Regions from separate parts of the Photobacterium kagoshimensis genome, predicted to be linked through region 1. Evidence: riboswitches for the same ligand, from Rfam matches in the RefSeq annotation. Region 1 holds a riboswitch; each other region holds the start of a gene.
The links. Region 1 has a riboswitch for thiamine pyrophosphate ahead of thiB (thiamine ABC transporter substrate binding subunit). Riboswitches for the same ligand answer to the same signal wherever they lie in the genome.
Positions count from the first base shown of each region.

Region 2: another riboswitch for thiamine pyrophosphate. It lies ahead of thiC (phosphomethylpyrimidine synthase ThiC); the one in region 1 lies ahead of thiB (thiamine ABC transporter substrate binding subunit).
Region 3: another riboswitch for thiamine pyrophosphate. It lies ahead of thiD (bifunctional hydroxymethylpyrimidine kinase/phosphomethylpyrimidine kinase); the one in region 1 lies ahead of thiB (thiamine ABC transporter substrate binding subunit).

Region 1 covers NZ_JAKJSO010000019.1:86,504-96,348, forward strand. The annotation lists gene leuD (3-isopropylmalate dehydratase small subunit) at 1-410, shown strand, start outside; gene L4C35_RS17875 (DUF488 domain-containing protein) at 680-1,303, opposite strand; gene L4C35_RS17880 (DUF2798 domain-containing protein) at 1,306-1,749, opposite strand; gene L4C35_RS17885 (DUF547 domain-containing protein) at 1,963-2,742, shown strand; TPP riboswitch at 2,799-2,918, shown strand; gene thiB (thiamine ABC transporter substrate binding subunit) at 2,994-4,016, shown strand; gene thiP (thiamine/thiamine pyrophosphate ABC transporter permease ThiP) at 3,992-5,617, shown strand; gene thiQ (thiamine ABC transporter ATP-binding protein) at 5,619-6,338, shown strand; gene L4C35_RS17905 (PhoH family protein) at 6,428-7,804, opposite strand; gene rapA (RNA polymerase-associated protein RapA) at 8,168-9,845, shown strand, end outside.
Region 2 covers NZ_JAKJSO010000022.1:737-10,581, reverse strand. The annotation lists gene L4C35_RS19110 (LysR substrate-binding domain-containing protein) at 1-213, shown strand, start outside; gene L4C35_RS19105 (aminopeptidase P family protein) at 323-2,110, shown strand; gene thiH (2-iminoacetate synthase ThiH) at 2,200-3,312, opposite strand; gene L4C35_RS19095 (thiazole synthase) at 3,322-4,092, opposite strand; gene thiS (sulfur carrier protein ThiS) at 4,095-4,316, opposite strand; gene L4C35_RS19085 (HesA/MoeB/ThiF family protein) at 4,303-5,079, opposite strand; gene thiE (thiamine phosphate synthase) at 5,081-6,295, opposite strand; gene thiC (phosphomethylpyrimidine synthase ThiC) at 6,295-8,217, opposite strand; TPP riboswitch at 8,353-8,450, opposite strand; gene L4C35_RS19070 (voltage-gated chloride channel family protein) at 8,552-9,845, opposite strand, start outside.
Region 3 covers NZ_JAKJSO010000015.1:59,819-69,663, forward strand. The annotation lists gene L4C35_RS13745 (ABC transporter substrate-binding protein) at 1-242, opposite strand, end outside; gene L4C35_RS13750 (ABC transporter permease) at 319-1,137, opposite strand; gene L4C35_RS13755 (ABC transporter ATP-binding protein) at 1,130-1,912, opposite strand; gene thiD (bifunctional hydroxymethylpyrimidine kinase/phosphomethylpyrimidine kinase) at 1,939-2,769, opposite strand; TPP riboswitch at 2,838-2,949, opposite strand; gene L4C35_RS13765 (PhnA domain-containing protein) at 3,203-3,778, opposite strand; gene L4C35_RS13770 (hypothetical protein) at 4,016-4,483, shown strand; gene L4C35_RS13775 (trypsin-like serine protease) at 4,698-5,927, shown strand; gene L4C35_RS13780 (cytosine deaminase) at 6,230-7,513, opposite strand; gene codB (cytosine permease) at 7,525-8,766, opposite strand; gene L4C35_RS13790 (FUSC family protein) at 9,763-9,845, opposite strand, start outside.

The DNA of each region.
Region 1 (9,845 bases):
CGCGCTACCAAGGAGCAAGCATTTTGCTGGCACGTGAGAACTTCGGTTGCGGCTCTTCACGTGAACATGCGCCGTGGGCGCTAGCAGATTACGGCATCCAAGTGATGATCGCACCGAGTTTTGCCGACATTTTTTATGGCAACTCGATCAACAACCAGATGGTGCCAGTACGCTTGAGCGAACAAGAAGTCGATGAGATTTTCCAGTTTGTCGAAAACACAGCTGGCGCTGAAATCACTGTCGATCTTGAAACCATGTTAGTCACGGCTAACGGCAAGCAATACCACTTTGAGATTGATGAATTCCGCCGTCATTGCTTATTGAATGGGCTGGATAACATCGGCCTGACGCTGCAACATGAAGATAAAATTGCCGCTTACGAAGATAATATCCCTGAATTTTTAAGGTAAACATCGTCTTTGTTAGCGCTCACTTACACGATAAGAGACTAACCACAGCACCCTGCGAGGCAGGGTGTTATTTTTTGCGGCTTGAAACTTACCGCTTATATCACTCGTTCACGTCCCCTATGCAACAAAGAACTCACCGACAGGGTCGTAGGCTAACCCACTATAAAATGAGATCACAGAGTATGCCCAACATTGCAGCTAGAATCATAAGAGCAATGCACTCCTATGATTCTAACTCACTCGCCAACGCAAAATGACGAATAACCAACTTAACGAGTACGCTTGCGAATTTCGGCGTATTTTTTTAATCCAGCCTTCGCGGCTTTTTCAGCAACAGCATGATAAGCCCACTCAACGACTTCGTCGTGAGTCGACATCGGCGGGTATGGCTGCAAAGTTCGACGTTTGACTCTGTTTAAACATTTTTGAATCATCTTATCTTGCAGTTCATTGTGAGTACATACGACCGAACCGTCAAAATGCTGGACGTGCATCCCATGAGCTATCATTACACGACTTAACACAATAAACCGATGGCATTCAATAGGATCGGCTTTGGCTGCCATCAAAACGCCTCCCGTTCCGATGGCTTTCAATGCTTTTACCCCTTCTTGATAGCGTTCTCTTGCCAGTACCTCTTGATATTGCACATTACCGCGATTCAACGGCGCTTTCTCATCATGGTTTCTTGGGCCAAGTAATTGCCCAAGGTACATATATTGCCATCCATGCTTTTCTAGGACGCTTTTTAATCTGAGTTGCTGATATTGTGGAAACATTCGGCTACCTGGGAAACTGCGAATATCCACCAGAACCTTAGCTTCACCACATTGCTCAAGCCGATAAAGAAAGTCTTCTATTGAATAATTGGAATGCCCAATCGTGTACCACATAATTAACTTCTCTGAGGAGCTGAAAAATCTGGCATGTCGAACTTACGGAACACAAGCCAATGACAAAACGGGACCACAAGATACGCAGCAACCATACCAACAGGGATACCTACCGCAACGGCTTTTAACAAAATAACCATGTCGAAACCCATTCTCGGGATCAAAGCAAAAGGCACCATAATCAAACTCATGACCACAGACATTAAGAAGCTAAATACCGCCCCTTTTTTATGCTTAGAAAGATCTGGCGCATATTTGCTGATAAAAAAGCCAACCCCAATGCCAACGAAGGCACCCGCAGGAATAGTCAAAGGAAGTTGCATAAGCCAATTTAGCAGATCAAAAGGTTGGTTATAAGAGGTTAAAAAGATCAGATTCATTGCAAGGGAAAAAGTAACAGATACAAGCAAGCCAAACTTGCGACGATTGCGGTTGTTTACAGACATAAAAAAGCCTCTCATTTGGATTGAGAGGCGATAATATATAAACATTTTTGAAAATATCAGTCTAGTAATTTTGTTAAAAATTCCTATAAGGCAAGTTAAACAACCATCTAACAACTGTAAAACCTGTAATAAAAAGCCTTTCACCTCGGTCTAAAGTTATTAGGTTATTACTGATTAAAAAGGTTGATTATGCCGTCTCGTCTTTTACTTCCCTTGCACCTTGTTTTGGTAGCATTCATCTTGCTCGTCAGTAGCACTGTGTTCGCAGCCCCAAAAGCGGATTTATGGCCATACTGGCAAAGCAGTGATGAAACTAACTCCATGCCAATCAACCACCAGTTGTGGCAACAGACGCTTAATCACTACATAGTGCAGCAAGGGGAGCAAACGCTATTTAGCTATCACCAAGTCGATCAAGAGGGAAAATGGCAGCTTGATCGCTACATTCGAGAAATGAGTAAACTCAACCCGTTGGCATACCGCAAAGCGGAACAATTTGCCTACTGGATCAATCTGTATAACGCACTGACCGTCAAACTCATTGTTGATAATTACCCCGTCAAATCGATCACAAAACTCGGCGGCTTGTTTAGTTTTGGCCCCTGGGATGATGAAGTGGTCACCATCAACGGCAAAAAGCTCACCCTCAATGATATCGAGCACCGTATCTTGCGTCCGATTTGGCAAGACAAACGTATTCACTATGCAGTGAACTGTGCGAGTCTAGGTTGCCCTAACCTACAACCCCATGCCTTCACGGCCAGCAATAGTAACCACTTACTCGATCTAGCCGCCAAACAATTCATCAACAGTAAAAAAGGCGTTCTTAGCACGAATAACAAGACCCAGCTGTCGTCCATCTACGATTGGTATCAAGCAGACTTCGGCAACACAACGCAGCTCCAGCAACACTTAAATCAGTACCGCACCACACCTGTGGTACTCAAAACAATTGATTATGATTACGACTGGGCATTGAACGAGGCAAAATAATGCCAATCATTGTCTTCATGCCCTAGCAACACCACGCTTGCACTATTACAATGACGACGTTCTCATTGGGGAGCTAAATAGAAGGTTGACACTTTCTTTCGGCTGAGATTGCACACGCAGAACCCACAGAACCTGAACCAGCTAATACTGGCGTAGGAATTGAGAAGTCGCTAAGCATCGCCTATATCGCTAGGTATGCCCTTCAGCCGCCCTTTTCTCAACCCTCGCTCATTTGATTTATTGCCAGCAGGATGCAACGGCATCAGGAGCGCTTTGTGAAAAAACTACTACCTTTACTTACCTTAACACTCGCGAGCAGCAGTGTATTTGCCGCCGAACAAGACCCAAAAGCAACACTAACGGTTTACACCTATAGCTCATTTGCCTCAGATTGGGGCCCTGGCCCAGCCATTAAAACTGCATTCGAAGCAGAATGCGATTGTAACTTAAACTTAGTGGCACTCGATGATGGCGTGTCTATTCTTAACCGCGTGCGCTTGGAAGGTAACAACAGCAAAGCAGATATCTTATTAGGGCTTGATAACAACCTTATCGAAGAAGCTAAAAAAACCGGCCTGCTCGCGCAACATAAGGTCGATACCAGCAAAGTTACGCTACCAAATGGCTGGAATGACACCACCTTTGTGCCTTACGATTATGGTTACTTTGCCTTTGTTTACGACAGCACCAAGCTAAAGACCCCACCAAAGAGCTTAAAAGAATTAGTCGAGCGTGATGATCTGTCGATCCTTTACCAAGATCCTCGTACTTCAACCCCAGGCCAAGGCTTGATGCTGTGGATGAAATCGGTTTATGGCGATCAAGCAGCCAATGCCTGGCAGCAACTGGCCAAGAAAACAGTCACCGTCACCAAAGGTTGGTCCGAAGCCTATAGCATGTTCCTCAAAGGGGAAGCAGATATGGTGTTGTCATACACCACTTCTCCGGCTTACCACATCATCGCAGAACAAAAGAACCAATATATCGCAGCTGATTTCAGCGAAGGGCATTACATGCAAGTGGAAGTGGCCGCCAAACTTAAAAATAGCCCACACCCTAAGTTAGCCGATCAATTTATGGACTTCATTGTTAGTGATGGCTTCCAATCCAATATGGCCACAGGTAACTGGATGTACCCAGTAACAAATCAACAACTGCCTGACGGTTTTAACCAGCTGACCGTCCCAGCCAAAGCACTGGAATTTGATGCAACAGATGTTGCCAAGCAGCGCCGCAGCTGGATTCGCGAATGGCAACACGCCCTCACGCAATAAAGGCATTTCGTTTGAACACTCGCTTTACCTCGTTATTACCCGGCATCATGGCTGCTGGGTGCATCACCGCGCTAATGGTATTTGCCATTAGCGCCTTGTTTGGACACGCCGATGAACTATCCCCATTAACACTATGGCACGACCCCTATTTACGCCATGTTACTGGGTTTAGTTTCTACCAAGCATTCCTCTCAACCCTATTGAGTGTGGTGCCTGCGATCCCCGTCGCCTATGCACTTTCTCGCCGTCAATTTATTGGACGCGCCTTGTTGTTGCGGATCTTTGCCATGACACTGGTACTGCCCGTTTTGGTTGCCGTGTTTGGCTTACTGTCAATATACGGTAAAAGCGGCCTAATCAATCAATGGCTTGCCGTTATTGGTGTGGATATCCAGCTCAATATTTATGGTTTAAGCGGGATCTTACTGGCCCATATTTTTTTAAATCTGCCCCTCGCGGTACGTTTATTACTGCAAAGTTTAGAAGGGATCCCTCACGAGCAGCATCAGCTTGCTGCACATTTAGGAATGACCGGGTGGGACAAATTTCGTTTAGTCGCTTGGCCTCGGTTGCAACAACAACTACCGCACGTGATCGGCTTGATCTTTATGCTGTGTTTCACCAGTTTCGCGGTGATCATGTCACTGGGTGGCGGGCCTAAAGCCACTACCATTGAACTGGCGATTTACCAAGCCCTGCGTTACGACTTTGATCTGGCCGCAGGTGCTTTGCTGGCATTGTGGCAAATGCTACTGTGCAGCTCGTTAGTGTTAGTTTCACAACGTTTTGCTAAACCGTTAGCTACGCTGAGCGGCACGGTCAATCAAGCCCCTCATCACTACCAAGATACATGGCAGAGTAAACTCTGGGACGGTTTATGGATTAGCGGTGTGATCTTACTGGTTGCGCCTCCGCTCTTGTCTGTGATCACCGCAGGGCTTAATCAACAGCTGATTGCTCAATTAAGCTCAGCCAAGCTCTGGCAAGCTATCAGCCATTCATTACAGATCGCAGCCATGTCTTGTGTGATAGCCGTTGTCAGCGGTATTGCTATTTTACTGACCAGCCGTCAATGGCGATTACAACGCAAAAAGTGGGCCGCCGATGGCATTGAATTAATCGGCGCCATCATTCTGGTCACCCCAGGGTTAGTGCTCAGTACTGGGCTATTTTTGTTACTGCGCCAATATACCGATGCCTTTGCGATGGCCTTCTGGGTGGTAGTCACCGTCAATGCGCTAATGGCACTGCCTTATGTGATCAAAACACTCAGTCAGCCCATGCTCCATATTGCCCAACAATTTAACCCACTTTGCGCCAGTTTGGGGATGACAGGCTTGTCTCGGCTACGATTATTGGAATGGCGAGCATTACGCAAGCCGCTCTCGCAAGCCTTCGCTATCGGCTTTGTCTTATCGCTGGGCGATTTAAGTGCGATTGCCTTATTTGGCAGCCAAGACTTTAAAACCTTACCGCTGTATTTATTTGAATTATTAGGTAGCTATCAAATGGATGCTGCCGCCGTCGCCGCACTCTTGTTGCTCCTACTCAGCCTAGGCTTATTTACCCTGGTTGAAACTGCGCTGCTTAGGAAGAAATGATATGTTGAAGTTAGATCAGCTTACCCATAGCTACCAGCCCCATGCTGCTCATGGACAAGCCATGCATTTGTCCTTTTCACTCGAGGCGCAGCAAGGTGATATTGTGGCGTTAATTGGCCCAAGTGGCGCAGGGAAAAGTACCTTACTGGCATTGATTGCAGGCTTTCTTAAGCCGAATAGCGGCCAGCTCACCATCGCCAATCAGGTTATTGATCAACAAGCCCCCGCAGAGCGACCTTTGTCGATGCTGTTTCAAGAGCATAATTTATTTCCGCATCTCACCGTGTCTGAAAATATTGGGCTGGGAATGCACCCAGGGTTAAAACTGAGCCAAGCTGATAAAGAAGCTATCGTGGTTGCAGCAGCGCGAGTTGGCATTCAGCAATACTTAGATCGCCTCCCCGAGCAACTCTCTGGCGGCCAAAAACAACGCGTGGCGCTCGCGCGTTGTTTAGTGCGCCATCGCCCCTTGTTGCTACTTGATGAACCCTTTTCGGCTCTGGATCCCGCCCTGCGCAAAGAAATGTTAGAGCTAGTAAGAAGTCTCGCCCGCGAGCATAAGATCACGGTTCTCATGGTTACCCATAGCCCTGACGACGCCCTCAAGATTGCCAATAAGTGCGCGTTTATCACTAACGGCAGCATCACAGTATTTGGTGACACGCAGCCGATGCTGACACAACCACAGAATGCAGCGCTCAAGCACTACCTTGGCCATTAAAGGTAAACAATGTAGTAGAAAAAAGAGAAAGGGAGAACCCAAATGGTGTTCTCCCTTTTTGATATTCAGACTTTTAATTTAGGATAAAATTAGAGATTTTCTTCAGCAAATTCAGCCAAACGGCTACGTACAACGCCATTAAGATAAATATTGGCGCTTCCTTCGAAGTTTTTAAAGCGCTCAACGATATAAGTAAGCCCTGACGTTACAGGCGATAGGTAATTAGAATCAATCTGCGCAAGGTTACCCGAACAGACTAGCTTAGTGCCTTCACCACAGCGGGTGATGATGGTTTTGATTTGCGATGCGGTTAAGTTTTGGCACTCATCCAGCAATACAAACGCATTTTGGATGGAACGACCGCGCATGAAGTTTATCGATTTGAATTGAATATTGGCTTTATCGAAGATGTACTTCATCGAGCCATCCGTACATACATCATTTTTGTGAAGCGCTTCCATGGTATCGGTCACCGCCGCCAACCATGGCATCATTTTCTCTTCTTCCGTACCGGGTAAGAAACCAATCGACTCGGCAATTTCTGGCGTATTACGCGTGACAATAATTTTATCGTACATGCCCTTCTCAATGACTTGCTCTAATGCTGATGCCATTGCCAAAATGGTTTTACCACAGCCCGCAGGCCCCGTTAAAATCACTAAGTCGATATCAGGATCGAGCATGGCATCAAGCGCCATTCCTTGGTAGACATTTTTAGGGTGAATGCCCCATGCCTGACGATGCATTAATCGATCATGGCCTATGTCTTTCAATACCACACTTTCACCATCAATTTGCTTGATACGCGCAGCAAACTCGTGCTCTTCATCGATCAGATATTGATTAACGAACGGCTTATCAAACAAAGCAATAGGCAGTGTATGTAAGGTGGCACGGCCTCGACTTTCTGATTGGCACTCTCCCACTTGATCCCAGAAGCGACCAGGGTACTCAATAAAACCTTTGGTGAGTAAGCTAACATCATCGATCAACTGATCTGAACGATAATCATCAACGAAATACACCCCCGCACCTTTAGCGCGTAAACGCATATTGATGTCTTTGGTGATCAAGACTACATCACGTGGCGCATAGTGCTGCTGTAAGTGGAGTACAGCATTCAATATACGGTTGTCACCCGCTTTATCAGTAAATGCATGCACAGTTTCAGTGATCTCGTAATCCGCAAAGATAGCAATAGTGCCATTGTGTGCGGTTTGTTTTGAGAAAGGGATCCCCGCCGAGATCTGCTCGGGAGTCGCATCGTGGAAAATATCTTCTAACGCTCGAATCGCGACTCGGGCATCGCGAGCAACATCACGCTTGCTATCCTTGATGCGATCAAGTTCTTCGAGGACGGTCATCGGTATGACGACATCATGTTCTTGGAAGGAATAAATCGCGAGAGGCTCGTGTAGCAAGATATTAGTATCGAGAACAAAGACTTTCCGATCTGAATCGCCCATAGGCACCTCCTTGGTAACATTCAGGCAGTATTACATCTACCACCACTCTTTAAGCGTATGACAGTTATTGGCATTTGTTGCTTTTTCACAAAACTATCGCTCCTGTGACTCTATTAAAGACCGGATATTTTTAAATAAATGTGACAAAACTACTTTGTCGCATTCAGAACACTTTCACCGTGACCTCTTTCACATCATGCAGTAACATGACTCCCCTTTTTTCTGGTACGAATTCTGGCTTACACTTATAGCTACGTATTTTTGAGCGACATATGACACCTTGCGTGTTTCATGCTTCGCCAAAGCGCGAATACCAGATAACGCATTTTCAATTTTCAAAGAATTTAGAAGGTTTTAGCCACTATGCCATTTGCTTTGGGTCAACGTTGGATCAGTGATACTGAAAGTGATTTAGGATTAGGTACCGTTGTCGCCTGTGATGCACGTACTGTCAGCCTAATGTTCTCCGCGAGTGAAGAGAGCCGCCTGTATTCCCGAAACGAAGCCCCTGTAACCCGCGTGATGTTCAACGTGGGCGATGTGGTTGAAAGCCATGAAGGTTGGTCTTTAAACGTTGAACGCGTCGATGAAGACGGTGGTGTATTCACTTACGTGGGTACACGCACCGATACGGGTGAAGAAGACGTTAAGTTACGTGAGATTTTCCTTAATCACCAAATCCGCTTCAACAAGCCACAAGACAAACTCTTTGCAGGTCAAATCGATCGTATGGATCGCTTTGCACTGCGCTACCGTGCGCTAAAAAACCAATACGAACAACATAAGAGCCCACTGCGTGGATTATGTGGCATGCGCGCCGGTTTAATTCCTCATCAGCTGTTCATCGCCCATGAAGTCGGGCGCCGTTATGCACCGCGTGTATTGCTGGCCGATGAAGTAGGTTTAGGTAAAACCATTGAAGCTGGCATGATCATCCACCAGCAAGTGTTGTCAGGCCGTGCTGAACGTATTTTGATCTTGGTACCAGAAACCCTACAGCACCAATGGCTAGTTGAGATGATGCGTCGCTTTAACCTGCACTTCTCTATTTTTGATGAAGAACGTTGCGTTGAAGCTTATGCCGATTCAGCCAACCCATTCGATACCGCGCAATACGTCCTATGTTCATTAGACTTCCTGCGTAAGAGTCGTCGCCGTTTTGAACAAGCGCTGGATGCCGATTGGGATCTTTTAGTTGTCGATGAAGCCCACCACCTTGAGTGGAGTGAAGACAAACCAAGCCGCCAATACCAAGTGGTAGAAGCGATTGCTGAAAAAACACCAGCGGTATTACTGCTAACGGCAACGCCTGAGCAACTTGGCCACGAAAGTCACTTCGCCCGTTTACGCCTACTGGATCCTGATCGTTTCTACGATTACCAAGCGTTTGTTGAAGAAGAGCGCCAGTACGCGCCCGTTGCCGATGCGGTATCACGCCTATTATCGGGTGAGAAGCTTGATAACGACGCGAAAAACACATTGGCTGAACTGCTGTCCGAGCAAGATATCGAGCCAATGCTACGCATTATCGAATCAAGCAGTGCTGATGATGAGCAAAGCCAAACCGTACGTCATGAGCTGATCGATAACTTAATGGATCGCCATGGTACAGGGCGTGTGCTATTCCGTAATACCCGCTCTGCAATTAAAGGCTTTCCAACCCGTCATCTAAACCTTTACCCACTGGCGATGCCAACCCAGTACACCACTGCGATGCGTGTTGCGAACATGATGATGGGCAAAGTCAGCGATGAAGAAAAAGTGCTGAAACTGCTTTACCCTGAAGACATCTTCCAAGAATTTGAAGGGGAATCAGCCACATGGTGGAACTTCGATCCACGTGTAAACTGGTTACTTGATACGCTCAAAGCCAACCGCAATGAAAAAGTGTTAGTGATTTGTTCTCGCGCCCAAACGGCATTAACACTAGAACAGGCACTGCGCGAGCGTGAAGGTATTCGCTCTACCGTGTTCCACGAAGGCATGTCAATCATCGAGCGCGATAAAGCCGCAGCGTACTTCGCCCAAGAAGAAGACGGCG
Region 2 (9,845 bases), on a different contig from region 1:
TGTACCCATACCGACTTGGTGTTTACCGCCCCCAGCCACTTTGCAAACCACATTGCCGCCCAGCTGAACTTGGTGGTGCTGCCTCTACCTTGCAAGCTTCCTGCCATGGCCTACACCCTTTTTTGGCATCAACATCAAGAAAGCGACCCAGGCCATGCTTGGCTCAAAAATTTGATCATCAGCCGTTGCCGTGGAATTGCAGCCAACAGTTAAAAGCGCTACCGTAGCTAGACTTACCTCGCATAATGCACGGTGATTATGTTGGCAGGCTAAGGATTATTCCGTCAGCAAGGACGGTGACAACCATTAAGGAACAACAAACATGCAAGCAGTTATCTCACAACGTGTGGAGCAGATCCGTCAGTGGCTGGCTGAAAACCAGTATGACGCCTTGCTTATTCCTCATGAAGACGAATACCTCGGTGAATACATTCCCGCCCATAACGAACGCCTACACTGGGCGACAGGATTTACGGGATCAGCAGGTATGGCTGTTATCACCCAAGATAACGCCGCGGTTTTTGTTGATGGTCGCTACGTGGTTCAGGTACGCAAACAAGTACCGGGCGATGTATTTGAATATCGCCACCTGATCGACGAACCGCCAATGTCATGGGCACAAGATAACTTAACTGCAGGCTGCACCGTTGCTGTTGATGCTCGCTTGCACAGCTCGGCATGGCTAGCGCGTACTTGCGAGAACCTTGCTGATAAATTAAATATCATCAGCATTGATGCCAACCCAATTGATACCCTATGGTACGATCGCCCAGCGCCAACACTGTCTAATGCTAAGCTAATGGGGTTAGATTTTGTCGGCCAGAACAGTACAGACAAACGTGCATTAATAGCTGCCGAACTGAAGAAGCAAGGTGCAGAAGCCGCACTATTAACTCAGCTCGATAGCATTGCTTGGCTGCTGAATGTTCGCGGTAGCGACGTCCCTAGCCTGCCAATCTTGCTATCAACGGCGATTATCCATGCCGATGCACGTGTCGACTTCTACATTGACCCGAGCCGATTACCGCAAGACTTTGCCCCCCATGTCGGCGAAGGCGTACGTGTTGAAGCACCAGAAGCTCTGGAAGCGGGCTTGCAAGCTCTCACCGCACGTAAGGTATTGGTCGATCCAGCCACCAGCAACGCATGGGCGAGCCAAGTACTACTGGCAGCAGGCGCTGAATTGATTGATGCAGCCGATCCTTGCTTATTACCCAAAGCGGCAAAAAACCCAACCGAAATCGCGGGCATGAAAGCCTGTCATATCCGTGATGGCGTAGCGATCACTAAATTCCTCGCTTGGGTTGACCGTCAAGTTGCAGCTGGCAACCTGCTGGATGAAGGCACATTGTCAGATCGCTTATGGCAATTCCGCATTGAAGACAGCAGCTGTACCGATGTTAGCTTCGATACCATTTCTGCCGCTGGCGGTAACGCGGCGATGTGTCACTACAACCACCAGAACCAACCGCAACCAAGCGTTTTGGAAATGGACAATGTGTACTTGGTGGATTCAGGCGGCCAATACCCAGACGGCACCACAGATATCACCCGTACCATAGCGATTGGTCAGCCTAGTGATGACGTCAAAACCGCGTTTACCTTGGTATTAAAAGGCCATATTGCGCTAGCATCCGCTCGCTTCCCGAAAGGCACCACCGGTTCTCAATTGGATGCGCTGGCACGCCAACACCTATGGGCGCATGGTTTTGATTACGACCACGGTACAGGCCATGGTGTGGGCCACTTCTTGAGTGTTCACGAAGGACCACAACGTATCGCGAAAGTGTACAACCCAACGGCGCTACTAGCGGGTATGGTGTTATCAAACGAACCTGGTTACTACCGTGCCGATGCCTTTGGTATTCGTATTGAAAACCTCGAGCTAGTCGTTGAAGTACCAACCCAAGGCGACATGACAGTGCTTGGGTTTGAGTCACTGACCCGCGCCCCTATCGATCAGCGTTTGATCGATTTAAGCCTAATGAACGATGTCGAGCTGGCTTGGTTAAACAACTACCATCAAACAGTATTTGACGTACTAAGCCCATCATTCGATGGCGATGACTTAGCATGGTTAGAACAAGCAACCAAACCACTCCACCGCTAATACATACACGCCTAACCAAATAAAACGCCCGCTTGTTTCTATCAACAAGCGGGCGTTTTCTATTGTCTAGGCCGAAAAGCTCCCGCGTACTAGCCTGAATACGCGTGATGCCAATCTTTCCACACCACTTCAAAGCCATGTCGCTTCACGGCATCAGCAACAGCCGCCACCGAACGCTCATCACTGATCGCAAACTGCTCAAGCTCAGGCTCATCATCGGCATAGCCTCCTGGTTGGGTTTTCGATCCCGCCGACATACTGGTGATCCCCAGCGGCAGCACATTATCACGAAAATCAGGTGCTTCTCGGGTCGATAACGACAACTCGACTTCAGGGTTAAACAAACGATAGGCACAGATAAGCTGCACCAGTTGGCGATCATTCATCACCGATTTCGGTTGTAAGCCCCCTTCACACGGGCGCAACCGCGGAAACGAAATAGAATAACGGGTTTGCCAGTACATCCGCTCAAGGTAGTCCAAGTGATTGGCGACAAAGAAGCAATCCGTCCGCCACTCTTCAAGCCCAATCAAGGCGCCAATCCCTATCTTATCGATGCCCGCTTTTGCCAATCGATCTGGCGTTGCTAAGCGGTACTCAAAATCCATTTTATTGCCACGAAGATGGTGCTGCGCATAAGTGGAGGCACTGTAGGTTTCTTGGTACACCATCACCGCATCCAACCCTAAGGTTTTTAGTTCCGCGTACTCATGCTGATCCAGCGGCTGCACCTCCATCGCCAAATAACTAAATTGCTGTTTAATCGGTGGCAGAGCTTCACGAAAGTATTCCATGCCCACTTTACGTTCGTGCTCGCCAGTGACTAATAGCACGCTATCAAAATGCATCGCCTTAATAGCCTGACACTCACGTTCAATTTCAGCCGTGTTCAGCGTACGACGCTTAATACGGTTTTCCATCGAAAAACCACAATAGGTACAAGCATTCGCGCATAGATTCGATAAATACAAAGGCACATAAAATGCCATCGTATGACCAAAGCGTTTCCGTGTTAACGCCGCCGACTGCTGCGCCATTTGCTCTAAATACGGTTCAGCTGCAGGCGAGATTAAGGCTTTAAAATCTTCCAGATCGCGCTTCGTTTTACGCAATGCGCGTTCAACATCTGCCGCAGTTTTACTGTAGATAGAAAGACGAACGTCGTCCCAACTCAGTTGCTTCCACACATCAACATAGCTCATGATGTTTCCCTACGCGCTGTGATCAAGAAACGCCGTTAACGGACTAGAGGCGATCGCATGATTCACCGTCCCCGCTAAACCCGCTTCATACGCCATACGGCCACTTTCTACTGCTAATTTAAACGCGCGTCCCATCGCAATCGGATCCGCTGCCGCCGCAATCGCCGTATTAACCAAGACCGCATCAGCCCCCATCTCCATCGCTTCGGCAGCGTGTGATGGCGCACCAATTCCCGCATCGACAATCACAGGTACACGCGCTTGGTCGATGATGATTTCAAGGAAATCACGAGATGCTAAGCCTTTATTTGAGCCAATAGGGGCACCTAATGGCATCACAGCGGCACAACCGACTTCTTCTAAACGCTTACACAACACAGGATCAGCATGGCAATAAGGCAACACGATAAAGCCTTCACGCACCAAGGTTTCCGCGGCCGCTAAGGTTTCAATCGGATCTGGCATTAAATATTTAGGGTCTGGATGAATTTCTAATTTCAGCCAGTTGGTACCTAACGCTTCACGCGCCAACTTAGCCGCAAAAATGGCTTCTTTGGCATTTTTAGCACCCGAGGTATTAGGCAATAAATTCACGCCCGCTTTGACTAATGGTGCGAGAATGTCATCGTCGCGGTTATCAATATCGACCCGCTTCAATGCCATCGTCACAAGTTCAGACTCGGTCGCAATGATCGATTTTGCCATCGTTTGGCTATTGGCATATTTACCTGTTCCTGTGAACAGGCGTGAAGAAAATGTTTTATCCGCAATAGTTAACATCATTAACCTCCAGCAATCGCTTGAAATAGGGCAATACGATCACCACTACTGAGTAAAGTGGAATCCCACTGGTGGCGCGGCACAATGTCCTCATTGACCGCCACAGCCGTGGCCTGTAATGGCATATCAAGCAGCACCAACAGGGCTGATAGGCTCAGCGCTGACGGGCAAGTCATCGGCTTGTCATTCACTGAGACCTGAATTTCGGTGTTATTGATTGTCATGTTTCTCTCCTGTGCCACAGACAGGACAACACTTATCCTGGGCGACATTAAATTTTTGCCATGTCATGGTTAACCCATCAAATTGCTGCAAAGTGGCAAAACCAACCTGACCCGCATCGGTAAGCGCCTTAATGGTCTCGAGTGCTTGCAAGGTCCCCATCACCCCCACAACCGGGCCTGCAATACCTGAATTACTGCAGTTCATCGCAGGGGACTTTGCTTCTGGGTCGTACGGAAAGAGGCAGTGGTAACAAGGACCTGAACCATGACGAAAATCAAACGCCATCAACTGACCTTGCCATCGGATTGCTGCACCTGCGATTAAGATTTTACGGGCTTTAAAACACGCTTGATTCACAGCATGACGTGTTGGCAAGTTATCAGAGCAATCAAGCACTACATCCGCCAGCTCCACTTCCATTGCTAAACGCTGATCAGCTAGGCGCGCTTTTACTGCTCGTACTCGAATATGAGGGTTCAAAGCGCGTATCTGTTCCGCAGCCATTGCCGCTTTGCTTAGCCCTTGATGTCGATCGCGATAGATGATCTGGCGCTGAAGGTTAGAGCTATCAACCTCATCATCATCAGCGATCACCAAGGTACTAATACCAGCTCCCGCTAAATACAATGCCGCCGATGATCCCAATCCACCCGCACCGACCATCAACACATGCGCATTTGCTAACCGCGTCTGGCCGTTTTCACCGATTTCAGGCAACATAATTTGGCGGTTATAGCGTAAAAACTCTTGATCGGTCAGCATATTATCGAACCAACAATTGATTAAAGGCCTCTACCGCTACGCCAGTATCAGCCGCTTGCGTCACCGCACGCACGACAGCGACACTGCTTACGCCCGTTCGCCACACAGCTCCTGCCCGAGAAAGATCAATCCCACCAATGGCCACAGTCGGAAAATCTTGGCCTATGAGTTGTTGATATAGGGCTAATCGGCTCAGTCCTTGTGGTTTCGATGGCATGTCTTTGGTGGTGGTAGGGAAAATATGACCGAGTGCGATATAACTCGGCGAGAACTCAGCCGCTCGTAATATTTCATAATAGCCATGGGTTGAAAGGCCTAACCGCAAACCTGCCTGCTGGATCTGAGTGAGATCAGCAGTCTCCAGATCTTCTTGACCAAGGTGAACCCCATACGCCTTATGATCAATCGCAAGCTGCCAGTAATCATTCACAAACACTTGCGCCTGATAGGTATCACCCGCCGCGATAATTTGTGCAATTTGCGCTTCAAGTGCAGGGTCTTGAGGATCTTTAATCCTCAGCTGTGTGGTTTTCACGCCAAGCTCCAATAAGCGTTCAACCCACTCAGCAGAGTCCACCACTGGATACAGCGCCAGCTGTTCAGCATCCGTTGCAGCAAAAGGGGCAACCGCGACCTCTTTACTTTGCCAGCCTAATGTCGTGACTTCTTGATGATTGGCCGTCATTGGGCGAGGGAAAACCTCACGTGTTAGTGGCCATTGCTTATCGTCATGCAACTGAACATGGCGTGCATATGCCCGCGCTAAGGTCACTGCATCTTCAACCGGGTAATCTAACGCCAACGCGGCCAATAACATGGCACGCACAGCTTCTGTATCACCAGCCTGATGACAGTACACGGCTCGCGCTTCACCATGATGGTGCCAGATATCAAACACCCCACCTTGAGTAGGGAAACCACACACAATCAAAGCGGGGTTAGCGGCAACTAGGCGTTGAATGGCTGCAACATCCGCGCTCTCACTCCACTGATCACACACCACAAAATGACTTTCTATCTGTGCCATATCGGTAGGAACAGCTTGAGCAAAACTCACGCTGAGCGAGCGAGAGTCAACACGCATGTCTACCACATCAGATTGCTGAACAGTCACAGTTACCGCTTCACCCAATTGATATTGAACGGCTTGAGCCAGCAAAGGCTCGATATGGGTAAGCAATGGCTTTAAGCGTTCAGGTAAACAGATTGCACTCATTAATCTTCCTCTTTCACGGGATGGTATAGTTCACTTCCTGTTGAACGGAATTCATCTGCTTTTTGGCGCATGCCTTCAAGCGGGTCATCAAGCAATTTAATGGCAAGATCGCCGTTCTTTTCCAAATTGCTGGCGTAATCTCGAACTTCTTGTGAGATCTTCATTGAGCAGAACTTAGGGCCACACATAGAACAGAAATGAGCAACTTTGCCAGATTCTTGCGGCAAAGTTTCATCGTGGTATGCACGAGCGGTGATAGGGTCGAGACTCAAATTAAATTGGTCTTCCCAACGGAATTCAAAACGGGCTTTTGATAAGGCGTTATCGCGGACTTGCGCACCAGGGTGACCCTTCGCAAGATCGGCCGCATGGGCACACAACTTATAGGTAATCAGACCCACTTTAACGTCTTCTTTATTCGGCAAGCCTAGGTGCTCTTTTGGGGTGACGTAGCACAACATGGCACAGCCATACCAACCAATCATGGCGGCACCAATCCCCGAAGTAATGTGATCGTAACCAGGGGCAATATCGGTTGTGAGTGGGCCTAACGTATAGAAAGGGGCTTCATGGCAATGCTTGAGTTGCTCTTCCATGTTTTCTTTGATCATATGCATTGGCACATGACCTGGGCCTTCGATCATCACCTGAACATCGTATTCCCAAGCTACTTTCGTTAATTCACCCAGGGTACGTAGCTCACTAAATTGCGCTTCATCATTCGCATCGGCCACAGAACCAGGACGTAGCCCATCGCCTAACGAGAGTGAAATATCGTACTTGGCACAAATCTCACAGATCTCACGAAAGTGAAGGTACAAGAAGCTTTCTTCATGATGGGCCAAGCACCACTTCGCCATGATAGAACCACCACGAGACACTATGCCAGTCACGCGTTTTGCCGTCATAGGCACATAACGCAGCAATACTCCTGCGTGGATAGTAAAGTAATCGACCCCTTGTTCCGCTTGTTCTAGTAACGTATCTCTGAAAACGTCCCAAGTGAGGTTTTCCGCGATGCCATTCACTTTTTCAAGTGCTTGGTACATAGGTACTGTACCGATCGGAACTGGACTATTGCGAATGATCCACTCACGTGTTTCGTGGATATTACGCCCTGTCGATAAATCCATCACAGTATCGCCGCCCCAACGGGTCGACCACACTAACTTCTCAACTTCCTCCTCAATGGAGGAACTCACTGAGGAGTTACCGATATTGGCGTTCACTTTGACTAAGAAGTTACGGCCAATGATCATTGGCTCTGATTCAGGGTGGTTGATATTGGCAGGGATGATCGCTCGACCTTCAGCAATTTCTTTTCGAACAAATTCTGCGGAAATTTCTTCTGGTAGATTAGCGCCAAAGTTCATACCTGGGTGCTGATGATTCAAGACCTCATCACGGTATTTTGCACGCCCCATGTTCTCGCGTATTGCGATATATTCCATTTCAGGCGTTATCACACCTTGGCGCGCATAGTGTAGCTGAGTAACACACGCCCCTTTTTTGGCACGACGAATACGTGCTCGTTCACCAAAACGAAGATCATCCAATGTGTCATCAGCAAGGCGCTCTTTAGAGTAAGCGGAACTCAGACCATCAAGCAGCTCTGTATCATTACGCTCAGCAATCCAAGTCTCTCGCACCTTTGGTAATCCCGCGTAGATATCAATATCTTGCTCAGGATCGGTGTAGAAACCTGAAGTGTCGTAAACACGAATCGCTTCATTAGGTTCTAAGATAGGCTGATCTTTGGTACCACCCACTAAGCTATCTGCCAGTGCAATTTCACGCATGGGCACTTGGATATCAGGGCGACTACCTTCGACATAGACCTTCTGAGAGTTAGGGTATGGTTGGGCAGTGAGTGAATCTATAAATTGTTTAGCTTCCAGTCTCGCTTGTTTGCGAATCGACATAGCAAAATCCTTACGGTTCCGTGGTTGGGATATTTGCTTGGCGGATTGGTGCATAAACAAGAGGCGTACACGTAGGGTGTGCAGCATCATCTGATAGCTTAACGGCGATGAAAGGATATATTAGTACCGTTAAACAGAAGATTTTCTCTTGTTCCCTTCGCAGGTATTAGCCTGATCAGGTTCTACGGATCCCGCAATGCGGTCTCAGCCAAATGGCACTCCGACAAGTTTCAGCAAGGAGTATAGGGAAGGGAAGAAAGCGCAGCAAGGCCGAAACCAATAAATTTGGGCTAAGTACCATGAAAAAGAAAGGCTGCAAAAGCAGCCTTATCTTTTAGTTAGAAAATTTCTTCACTAACGCTTTCAGTAGCGATGAATGTGTTTCTCTCAGTTCACCCAACTTATGAGTAATCTTAGGTGCACCTTCATCATCAAAAAGTTTTGGTACAGCAACACGTTGCGATGAATATATTCCAGTATGACCACTAAAATAATACGCGGTATAACAAGCAATAGCGAAATACAACATATGATCAGCGCCAAATAACTCAACCCCCATAATGGTACAAGCCAAAGGTGTATTGGTCGCAGCAGCAAAAACGGCTAAAAAGCCCAATGCAGCAAATAAATCAACAGGCGCTCCCATTACCCAAGCCATGGTGTTTCCTAATGTCGCCCCGACAAAAAACAGCGGGGTAACTTCTCCCCCTTTGTAACCTGCCGCTAAGGTAATTGCTGTTAACAATAACTTTAGAGCCCAGCTATACCATTCAGCCCCACCGTCGGTGAAGGCACTCAATATACTGACACCGCCTTCTCGCGTGCTGTAAACACCTAACCCGATATAGTCATAGTTACCAATCCACTGCGTAATTCCAATCACCATCAAGCCGCCCGTTACCACAATGACATAAGGGTTTTTCAATGTAGCTTTGAAAATATCTTTAAATGCATGGGTTAACTCACCAAATAAATATCCGGCTAAACCAAAAGCAATCGATGCAAAGACAATCTTCACCATTAGCCAAACATCGACTTTTAACACATGATCGAAAATAGTGATGTTTTCGAGAAAGTCGATTCGATAATGCGTGTGGTGGGCCCCCAGAGCAGAGCATACGAGATCTGCTAGAATAGCAGCAAATAAGGCAGGAATGATGGCATCGTAGCGCAAGCGCCCAATCGCTAAGACTTCTAACGCAAATATAGCGCCGGTCAGCGGTGTACCAAATACGGCGCCAAAGCCCGCCGCTACCCCTGCGATTAAAATCAACCGCGTATCCGCTTCATTAAGTTTAAAGATACGCGCTAGCCAGTGCGTTGTTGCGCCACCAATTTGAACCGCAGTCCCTTCGCGACCAGCAGAGCCACCAAATAAATGCGTAATCACAGTAGTAATAAGTACTAAAGGCCCCATTCGAGTCGGAATACCAGCCCCAGGTTGGTGTATCTCATCCATGATCAGGTTATTACCACCTTCTGAGTTCTTACCCAGATTTCGATAGCAATAGACAATCACAATACCCGCTAGTGGTAACAAATAAATAAGCCATGGGTTATCAACGCGTGTTGCTGTGGCTGTACTGAGGATCCACAAAAAGAACGCATTCAATGAACCAACAAGAATT
Region 3 (9,845 bases), on a different contig from region 1:
GGCACGCTAGGATCGGCAGGTTCTTGGATCTTAATGGTCAAACCTTGATCGCTAAAGAGGCCTCTTTCTTGGGCAATCACTATAGGGCCGTGGTTAGGGTTAACAAACCAATCTAGCATTAAGGTCATTTCTTTGTTTGTTGTCTCAGCTGCTGAAACTGCTGTGCTGGCGATGGTCGTAATGGCTAAGCCTAGTGCGAAAGCATACTTAGTAACTTTTTGTTGTGTGAACCAATTTTTCATATTGAGCCTTTATCGTAATCGTTATCTAGGAAGTAACTTATCTGGGTAAATACGCGTTAAAATTCAGGACACACAATCAATGAGTGTGATCCGTGTTTTGCCAAGGGATAAGACGTTTAAGTGCTTTATCCGCAAAAAAATAGAGCGCAATTGAGAATGACGCGAGAATGAATAGCGCGGCGAACATTTCGTCGATTAGCATACGCGCGTTAGCTTGCAGCATTAGGTAGCCTAAGCCTTCACTAGAGCCAACCCACTCGCCAACAACCGCACCGATAGGAGCCACAACCACTGCGACTCGAATACCCGATGCTAAAGCTGGTAAAGCAGCAGGCAGACGAATGTGACGTAACAATTGCCATTTATTGGCACTCATTGTTTTAGCCAGATCTAAATAGCCTGTTGGCGTATGACGTAATCCGTCGAAGCAGCAGGTGGTAACAGGGAAGAAAATGATGAGCGCAGCCATGACGATTTTGGACGCAATGCCATAGCCCAGCCAAAGCATCAATATAGGGGCAATGGCAAAGACAGGAATGGCTTGGCTGGCGATTAAAATAGGTAATAACCAACGTCTTAGCGGATCAAACAATAGCATCTGCAATGCAAACATTAGCCCCATAGAAAGCCCAAGTAACAGCCCTAATAAGACTTCAGATGCGGTGACAGATGCGTGATAAAACAAGACGTCATAGCGTTGAAGCAGTTTTTCAAACACAGCCATTGGCGTTGGTAGAATAAAGCTTGGCAACTTAAATAAAACAATGGCTAACTGCCATAACCCGAGGATGATAGCAGTGCTGATCAACAGGCGGATCACAGGGTGTGATCCCGTATTTGACCATGATTGTGTTCGTTGAGTTGCCTGCAAAGCAAGCTGAGGGTGATTAGCCATAATCTTGCTCCAAGCGTGTGATGATGTCTTGTTGATGTTGCGCGAGCTCTGCAGTGTAATCCCGTGGGGCTTGCCCTTGTGGCGTCGGAAGTGAAACCATCGCCGCAGGTGAACCTGACATGAGTAGGATTTGCTCACCAAGTCGCAATGCCTCTTGCGGATCATGGGTGATTAACAAGACGGTTTTATCTTTTAACAAGGTAGCGGCAAGTGTTTGTAATTTATGACGTGTCACGGCATCTAATGCCGAAAAAGGCTCATCCATTAACACGATAGGCTTGTCTTGCAACAGCGTACGAGCAAGTGCAACACGTTGTCGCATACCGCCCGATAAGCTTTCGGGACGGGTATGGATATGATCACCAAGGCCCACATGGTTAAGTAATTCGCGTGCGCGATCTTGGCTATTTTCTGCGGATTGTTTTGGGTTAAAGCGAGAGCTTAAACAAACGTTCTCAAGTACAGATAACCAAGGTAATAGAAGGTCTTGCTGCGCCATGTATGCCACACGCCCCTCAATAGGTTGATGGTCAGAGGCGGTTAATGAACCCTGCCAATCTGCTTGCTCGTCCAATAAGCCCGCCAATAAACGCAAAAGCGATGTTTTACCGCAACCACTCTTGCCTAAAATACAACTCCACTGGCCCTTTGGTAGCGTGAGGTTGAGTTGTGAAAAAAGTGTCTGTTCACTGCTGTGGTAGCGAAGTTCGCACTGCGTCAGCGTTACGGTTACACCCGCATGCTGTGCTGTGGGTTGAATCTTGGTTTGAATCATAGCGCTCATAGCTCTGCCCGTATCGATTATGCGGTTGGATCAAAATGACCCGCAAAGAAGTGATGAACAGGGCCGTGACCAGAGCCAATGTTTAATGAATCAGCATGGGATATAGCGTGTGAAATATAGCCTTTTGCGTGAGTGACTGCTGTGACTAAATCATGGCCTTGAGCAAGGTAAGAGGCGATGGCCGCGGAAAGGGTACAACCCGTGCCATGGGTATTGTTGGTCTGAATACGTTGAGTGCTAAAGCGGAACACATCATCGGCGGTAATAAGTAGATCGGTACTGGTTTCGCTTTGCTCTAGATGGCCGCCTTTTAACAATACGGTTCTGGTATTGAGCTGGCGTAGATCTTCGATTAACGCATCCATGTCAGCGTCTGACTGAGGAACATCGCAGCCGAGTAATGCCGCCGCTTCAGGTAGGTTAGGTGTAATGGTATCGGCTAAGGGAAGTAGGGTGTCTTTTAGCGACGAGATGGCATCTTGCTGGAGTAATAAGTCACCGCTAGTAGCGACCATGACAGGATCAATCACCACATGTTTAGGTTGATACTGTTTTAGTTTTTTGGCAACCATCGCGATGATCTTAGTATCGCTTAACATGCCAATTTTAACGGCTTTTACGTCTAAATCGGAGAAGATCGCATCAAGTTGCTGTTCAATGAACTCTGGTGAGATAGCTAAGATACCGCTGACACCGAGTGTGTTTTGTGCTGTCAACGCCGTGATAGCGGAACACGCGTAACCACCAGTGGCAGAGATTGCTTTTATGTCGGCTTGAATGCCTGCGCCGCCGCCACTGTCTGAGCCAGCGATAGTTAAAGTGATTGGTGTTTTAGATGGCGTTACCATAATTTATCCCTAAAAATAGATGTAGGGATAACAGGTGCCAATAGACCGATCTTGAGTGATCGCAATAGGGGACACAGCTGTTAGTTCCCTACGCCAGTGTTAACTGGATCAGGTTCAACGGGTCCCGCATTTGGTATAAATACCTTGCAGTCTCAGCCTAAGGCTCCCCGACTAACTTTCAATAACACACTGAAAATATCAATATGTTTAGCATTTTGTATGGCAGGGATTATAACGTAATCACGTAGATCATCTACCCTTATTCGAGATAATTTAACATTTAGTCATTAAGTGAAGAGAGAAAAATTCTTAGATAAAGTGGGATGAGGCAGGAATATGATGGCTAAATGGAAAGGTGAAGGATAAGTTTACAAATGATGAATAGCAAAAAGGCGCTAACTTAGCGCCCTTTTGAGTAATGTATTCGACTGAATTACATTTTTTTACAGTAAGCTGCGATAAGTACCATAGTCGTACCTGCTGCTTTACCGCTGATGTGTAGTGGGTTGTCGTTTAAACGAATGCCACGAACAGCAGTACCTTGTTTAACTACAAGGCTAGAACCTTTAACTGGAAGGTCTTTAATCACAGTAACGTTATCGCCAGCTTGTAGTGGTGTGCCGTTAACGTCAACAGTTTGGATTGATTCAAGCTCTTCAAGTGCGATGCCTTTTTCAGCCCATTCAACCATGTCTTCTTCCATGTACATCATGTCTTTAAGGTCTTGAGCCCAAGATTCTGATGCCGCAAGACGGTTAAGCATGCGGTAAGCCATGATTTGAACAGCTGGAGTTTGGCTCCACATGCTGTCGTTAAGACAACGCCAGTGGTTAGCTTCAACTGTATCTGCATCTTCGATTTGTCCACGACAAGTATCACAAACCATTACACAACAACCAGCAGTTTGATCCGGTGATGCTGGCACTTCATAAACACTTAGGTTGCTGTCTGAAGAACAAAGCTCACACTTAGATTCGCTGCGTTGTTTTAGAATATTTTCAATAGTCATTAGAAATTGTCCGTAGATTTTGTGAGGCCGTATTATGCCACCATTTAGTGAATTTGGAAGGCAAATGGGCATATATCACACAATTATATTGTAGCGACATACGGTTTAGTACAGCAGAAATAGCTCAAAAGTAAAAAAACGCAATTAATTATAGTTACAGCTATAAAGAAAAAGCATAATTAGCCGATGTTTAATAGCATGCAAACAACATAATTAGAACATACACAAAGGATGATCATGAAAAAGGCCATTGTACTTATTAGCTTAGTAGCCCTATTTGGCTGCACAGAAGAAGAAATCAAAGACACACTGTCAGGAAAAACCAAAGTTTTTGCGGTCGAGAGCATAAATGTTGAAGGTGTTACTGGCTTAGATGATGGTACTTATTCGGTTACAGATGACCATTTTAAGAATATTTTACCCGACGTGTTTCCGAATGGCACAAAGAGTGATTTAGATAACTACGGGATTGGTACTCATGGATCTTCATGTGCGAAGATCGATACCACAACACCTGTGTGTTTTGAAGATGGAAAAAGCTGTACACCATCTGAGATGAAGCAATTGAACCTGAAGGTTTACAAAATTAATATTACTGATATCAAGTCTGCCTATGAGAATGCGAAATTTTTCCCAACATTGGCGACACAATTAGGTATTGAAGGCCTAAACCAGATTGATATTGAAGAAGTTAATTGTCCATAGCTTAATGCTTCTTGATAACTAACAGAGCAGACCGCACTTCTTAGGTGCGGTTTTTTTTGGAAAATTTCGGCAAATACGGTTCTTCTTGGTTATAGGTTGCGGTTCTTTCATTTGTTTTAATGATGCATCTCGAAAAGACGAATAGCAGTGGTTGGGTGGTGTACACAATGTGATTAGATCCCGCTATTAAAAGGATGTTAGTAGTGAGAAAAGCATGTTTCAGAAAACAATTTGCTTCGCAGTTGGGCTAGGAATAGCGAGTCTATCTTTACCTTTATGCGCACAAGAATTTAATATTGCGCCTCGGATCATTGATGGTGACATCGCCACGCTTGCAGATAATCCATGGATGGCCTCACTAAGGCTTAGTGTTAGCAATGAACACCCGATGTGTGGTGGTACAATTATCGCTCGTAATTGGGTATTAACAGCTGCGCATTGTGTTGTTCACCCGAAAACAAATGGTGCTATTGAATCAGATTTTTTTGTACTTAAACCCTATCAAATCAGTATTACCGTAGGTGAAGCAACATTATCAAATGCACAAATCGATGATTATTATTCAGTATCCCATGTTGTGGTTCACCCGAAATACACGCGTTTACCCAAAATTGTAAACAGCTTACAGCCTGATGGATCTGTTGAGTCGGATGTGAAATCACTCGCATTAGACAGTGATATCGCTTTACTGCGTGTTAATCGTTCTTTCCCTATTGCGTTAACGCCTATCACACTGGCTAATCCCCAAATAGCGACAGATTTTGATCGTGCGTTAGGAGAAGCATGGGATGAAGGGAAACGGCCTGCAAACCTGACTGTCACAGGCTGGGGAGCAACCGCAATTGATGGTAGCGGTGATTCAGCCGCAGACACATTGCAAACGGCCAACGTCGCTTATTTACCTATGAACATTTGTTTTGAGCGGTTAGAAAGTGGTGATGATGATCCATCGATCGTTGATAGCCCGTTTAACCTCACTAAAATTTGTTCACTCCCATCAAAAATTAGCACTCCCCCTGTAGAAGAGACTGAAGATTTGCCACCTTATGGTCCCGATGTCTGTAAAGGGGACAGTGGTGGCCCTGTAACGGTTAAAGATTCTCAGGATAAGGTTATTCAATTAGGGATCATGAGTGGTGTACCCGGTGGTTCGCCCTTGTGTGGCTCTATCAATCGACCTGCTTTTTATACCCGAATGGGAACATATTATAATTGGGTACAGGGATATTTGAATAACGGCGCGCCAAGTGACCCTGTCACACCGCCAGATTTTATTAAAGATGACCCGAACAACCCAGACGGAAATAAGAAATGTAATTCTAATGCCGAAGGGGTTTCACCGAACAATTGTAACTTTATCGAGCATGAGGGTGGCGGCTCAGTGCCTTGGTATATCGGATTACTGCTAGGGGCGGTTGCATTTGTGAGGCGAAGAAAGCGTTAATACCAATCTGGGTAAGTAAATGTTCAGGTGATTGCGCAGGAAAAAACACTGAGAACAAGGCGTAGATTGCAGATAGCTAGTTGTTCTATCTACAAAATCTATAACGCAGTTATCATTGATTTTAACCAGCAAGAACGATCAGTTACTTAGTTAGATTGGTATAAATCATAAGATTGTCGAGAGAGTCGAGAGAATCGACAACAAGAGAAGACTAAAATAGGGTAGATAAAAAGCCACTGACAGTGAATGTACAGTGGCTTTTCGCGTTCATTAACGATCAATAAATCAATCGTTATAAATGGTTATCGACGGAAAGTAATCGCTTCTTTTTCATCTAATGTAATGTGGGTTGTTGCTGGTTGTGTTTCAGCAATCACCTTACCACCACGAATAGAGAAGCGAACGGGTACTTGGCGGCGAACGGCATCGAAACCATTTTCAGCTGGCAAGATAAGTAAATTAGCGGCTTTGCCTTGCTCGATACCGTACTCAGATAGAATATTTAAAGTACGAGCCGATTTCACACTGATTAAATCTAATGATTGATTAATCTGATCGTAGCCCATTACCTGACACACATGCAGCCCCATATGCAGAACTTGTAGCATGTTTGCTGTGCCTAATGGATACCAAGGGTCGAAAACATCATCATGACCAAAGCAGACATTAATATCAGCCGCAAGCATCTCTTTTACGCGCGTAATACCACGACGTTTCGGGTAGTCATCAAAGCGGCCTTGCAGGTGAATGTTCACCAATGGGTTGGCAACAAAGTTGATGCCAGACATCTTTAGCAAACGGAATAAGCGAGACGCATAAGCACCATTGTATGAATGCATTGCCGTTGTATGGCTTGCTGTTACGCGATCGCCCATTTCGTATTTGTGTGCTAGAGCAGCAAGGGTTTCCACAAAACGCGATTGTTCATCATCAATTTCATCACAATGTACATCAATTAAGCGGTCGTATTTGCGCGCTAATTCGAAAGCAAAGTGCAGAGACTCAATGCCGTATTCTCGGGTAAATTCGAAATGTGGAATAGCGCCAACAACGTCAGCACCCAGTTTTACCGCTTCTTCAAGCAGTTCTTTACCATTCGGGTACGACAAGATACCTTCTTGTGGGAATGCCACTATCTGGATATCAACCCATTCCTTCATTTCTTCTTTTACTTCCAACATGGCTTTTAGCGCAATCAGTGTTGGGTCAGAAACATCGACATGGGTACGCACATGTTGAACACCGTTAGCGATCTGCCATTTTAGCGTTTGTTTGGCGCGTGTTTTTACATCTTCTACCGAAAGCAGGGCTTTACGCTCAGACCAGCGCTCAATACCTTCAAAAAGCGTACCTGAAATATTCCAGCTTGGTTCACCCGCGGTTTGGGTTGTATCAAGGTGAACATGAGGTTCACAGAAAGGCGGCATAGCCATGCCACCTTCACCATCAAGCACATTGCCTTCAAATGCAATCGCTTCATCAGCTGGTGCAATCTTAGAAAACTGACCGTTCTCAATGAGGATTTGATGCAGGCCTTCCTTGCCTTGGATTGTAACGTTTTTAATGAGCATTTCTGACTGTTGCATCGCCATATACCTTATGCGTTAGCTTGAACAGAGTGATCGTGACGGTTTAAAAGCGGGTTCAGCACTAAGTAACTTAATGCGCCACCTAATACAGCGTTGATTGGGACAACGCCAGGTAGGAAGTGGCCTGCTGCGACACCGATAGCAACACCAATGATGGCTGCCCAGTTAACCGTAGTAAATTCTGCATTTGCGAAATCTTTGTAACGATGACGGTTTTTCAAGAAATCCGCAATAATAATGCCGCCAATTGGTGGAATTGCTGCCGATAGGAAGGTTAACCAACCAACAAAGTTATTGTAGAGCCATAGCGCACATAAAGTACCGACAATACCGTTAATCATAGAGAGGTACTTACTTGGAATGCCTGTGACGTTAGAGAAGCCAAGACCAGAGGCATACAGCGCGTTATCGTTGGTTGTCCAAATGTTTAAACCCAGCACGATAATCGCAGGAATCAATAAGCCTTGTGCAATCATCACTTCTGAAATATCTGCCTGACCTGTTGCGGCACCACCTGCGGCACCAAAGATAAACATTAAAGAGTTACCGATGAAGAAAGCAATCATGGTGATAAACACTGCGGCTTTGGGTTTTTTACCAAATCGAACGAAGTCGGCGGTGAGTGTACCTGCTGAAATGAATGAACCAACGACGAGTGCCAGTGCGGTAGAGAATTCGATAGGGTCTTTTGGCGTGATGGCTTTTAAGCCCTCAAGGCCACCTAAACTGCCAACGGCTTCGATAACAGAGTAACCGCCTAGTAATGCAATGGCTGGGACTGCGATTGCAGAAAGGATCATTAACGCGGCAATACCGAAGTACACAGTGACTGTCATTAATAAACCGGAGACGGCGATAAGGATGTTGGTATCGATGCCTGTCGCTTTATGCACTGGGATAGCAAACATTGCCACGCCAACACCAAACCAACCAACTTGAGTACCGCTAAGAAGAAGAGAGGGAAGCCAAGAGCCTTTAGAACCAAAAGAGAATCGAGCGAGAAGGTGAGTAGAGAGGCCAGTAGAAGAGCCGATGTAACCAAGAAAGGAAGTATAGATACCGAGGATTAAATTACCAATAAGAACAGCGAGGAGAAAATCATCATAAGTTAACCCGGTTCCCAATGTCCCACCTGTCCACATACTGGCAGAAAAGAACGTTAACCCTAACATCACCATCGTTAGTGATAGCACCCCTTTTCGCGCCGATTGCGGTACGGGACCTAAGCTATAGTTATTGTCGCCAGCCATTTTACACCTCTACAAAAATTGTCGCCGAATAAAAATATTGTTGTCATATTCTAGGTAAACGGCGCGTATTCTATGGATATAAATGAACTTATCAAGTGCTTTTTTGGTTATTTATTTTATTACATGATGGCTTTGCTTTTAATTACTTTTATTTCAGTGCTTTATGTTTTTATGTTTTGTTTTTAATTGTCTGTAGAAACGTTTGCTATTGATTTGTTTGGTTTGATGCAAACGATTTTCATCAGTGTGATTGGCTGTAATGGTTAAATGTGGTGGGTAAGTGAAAGTAAAAAGATGAATGTACTTTAAATGCAATCGATAACATATGTCTTCGACTAGAGTGGGGGCGTTTCGGTGTGCAATATTTTGCATTAACACAGTGATACTAATTATTCTGTGTGAAAGGGGAAAACGAATGAGCAAAAGACAAGCCAATAGTGCTATTTCACTGTGTGAGTTCAGTGTGATCGGTTCGGTTTCTTATTGTTAAAAATGGAAATGTGTTTTCCATTTTTGGAATGATGAAAAATAGAAATATTTCTGTATACAAGCTTTAATCATAAAGATGAACAGGCTGTTATTGCTTGTATAAATAAGGAACTAACGCCACTTTTATCTCATTAAATCAGTAGGTTAACGTGAGGGGTTCCTAGCGTGGATAACGAAGCTAGGCTGTGAGCAAAGTTAATCACAGATCTTCCGTTATCCACAGAAGCTGTGAATAACTCTGTGGGAAATGCTCACAGGCTAGAAATCATGCCGCATCTGGTAAAGTCAATACTCTAGCTTGAGAGAAATAAGCGAAAAATAGCTTGTTTTGATTTAGTTCAATTCCTGAAAAAAGAGCTAAAAATAAAATCACTTTTGGCGTTGTTCGTGCTAAAGAGTCGGCGGGCTGCACTTTGGTACAAGCTGATTTCTTTATATAAATCTACGACCTATTTAAGGGGTTTTCATCGTTTTCCACTTGGCCTTAGGTGTATCCCAAGGCTATGCTTAGCCGTTTTTTTTATTTTGAGGACTTGAGAATAAGCCTGTATAAAAACGAATAACAGCCATACAGATCATGACATTTACCA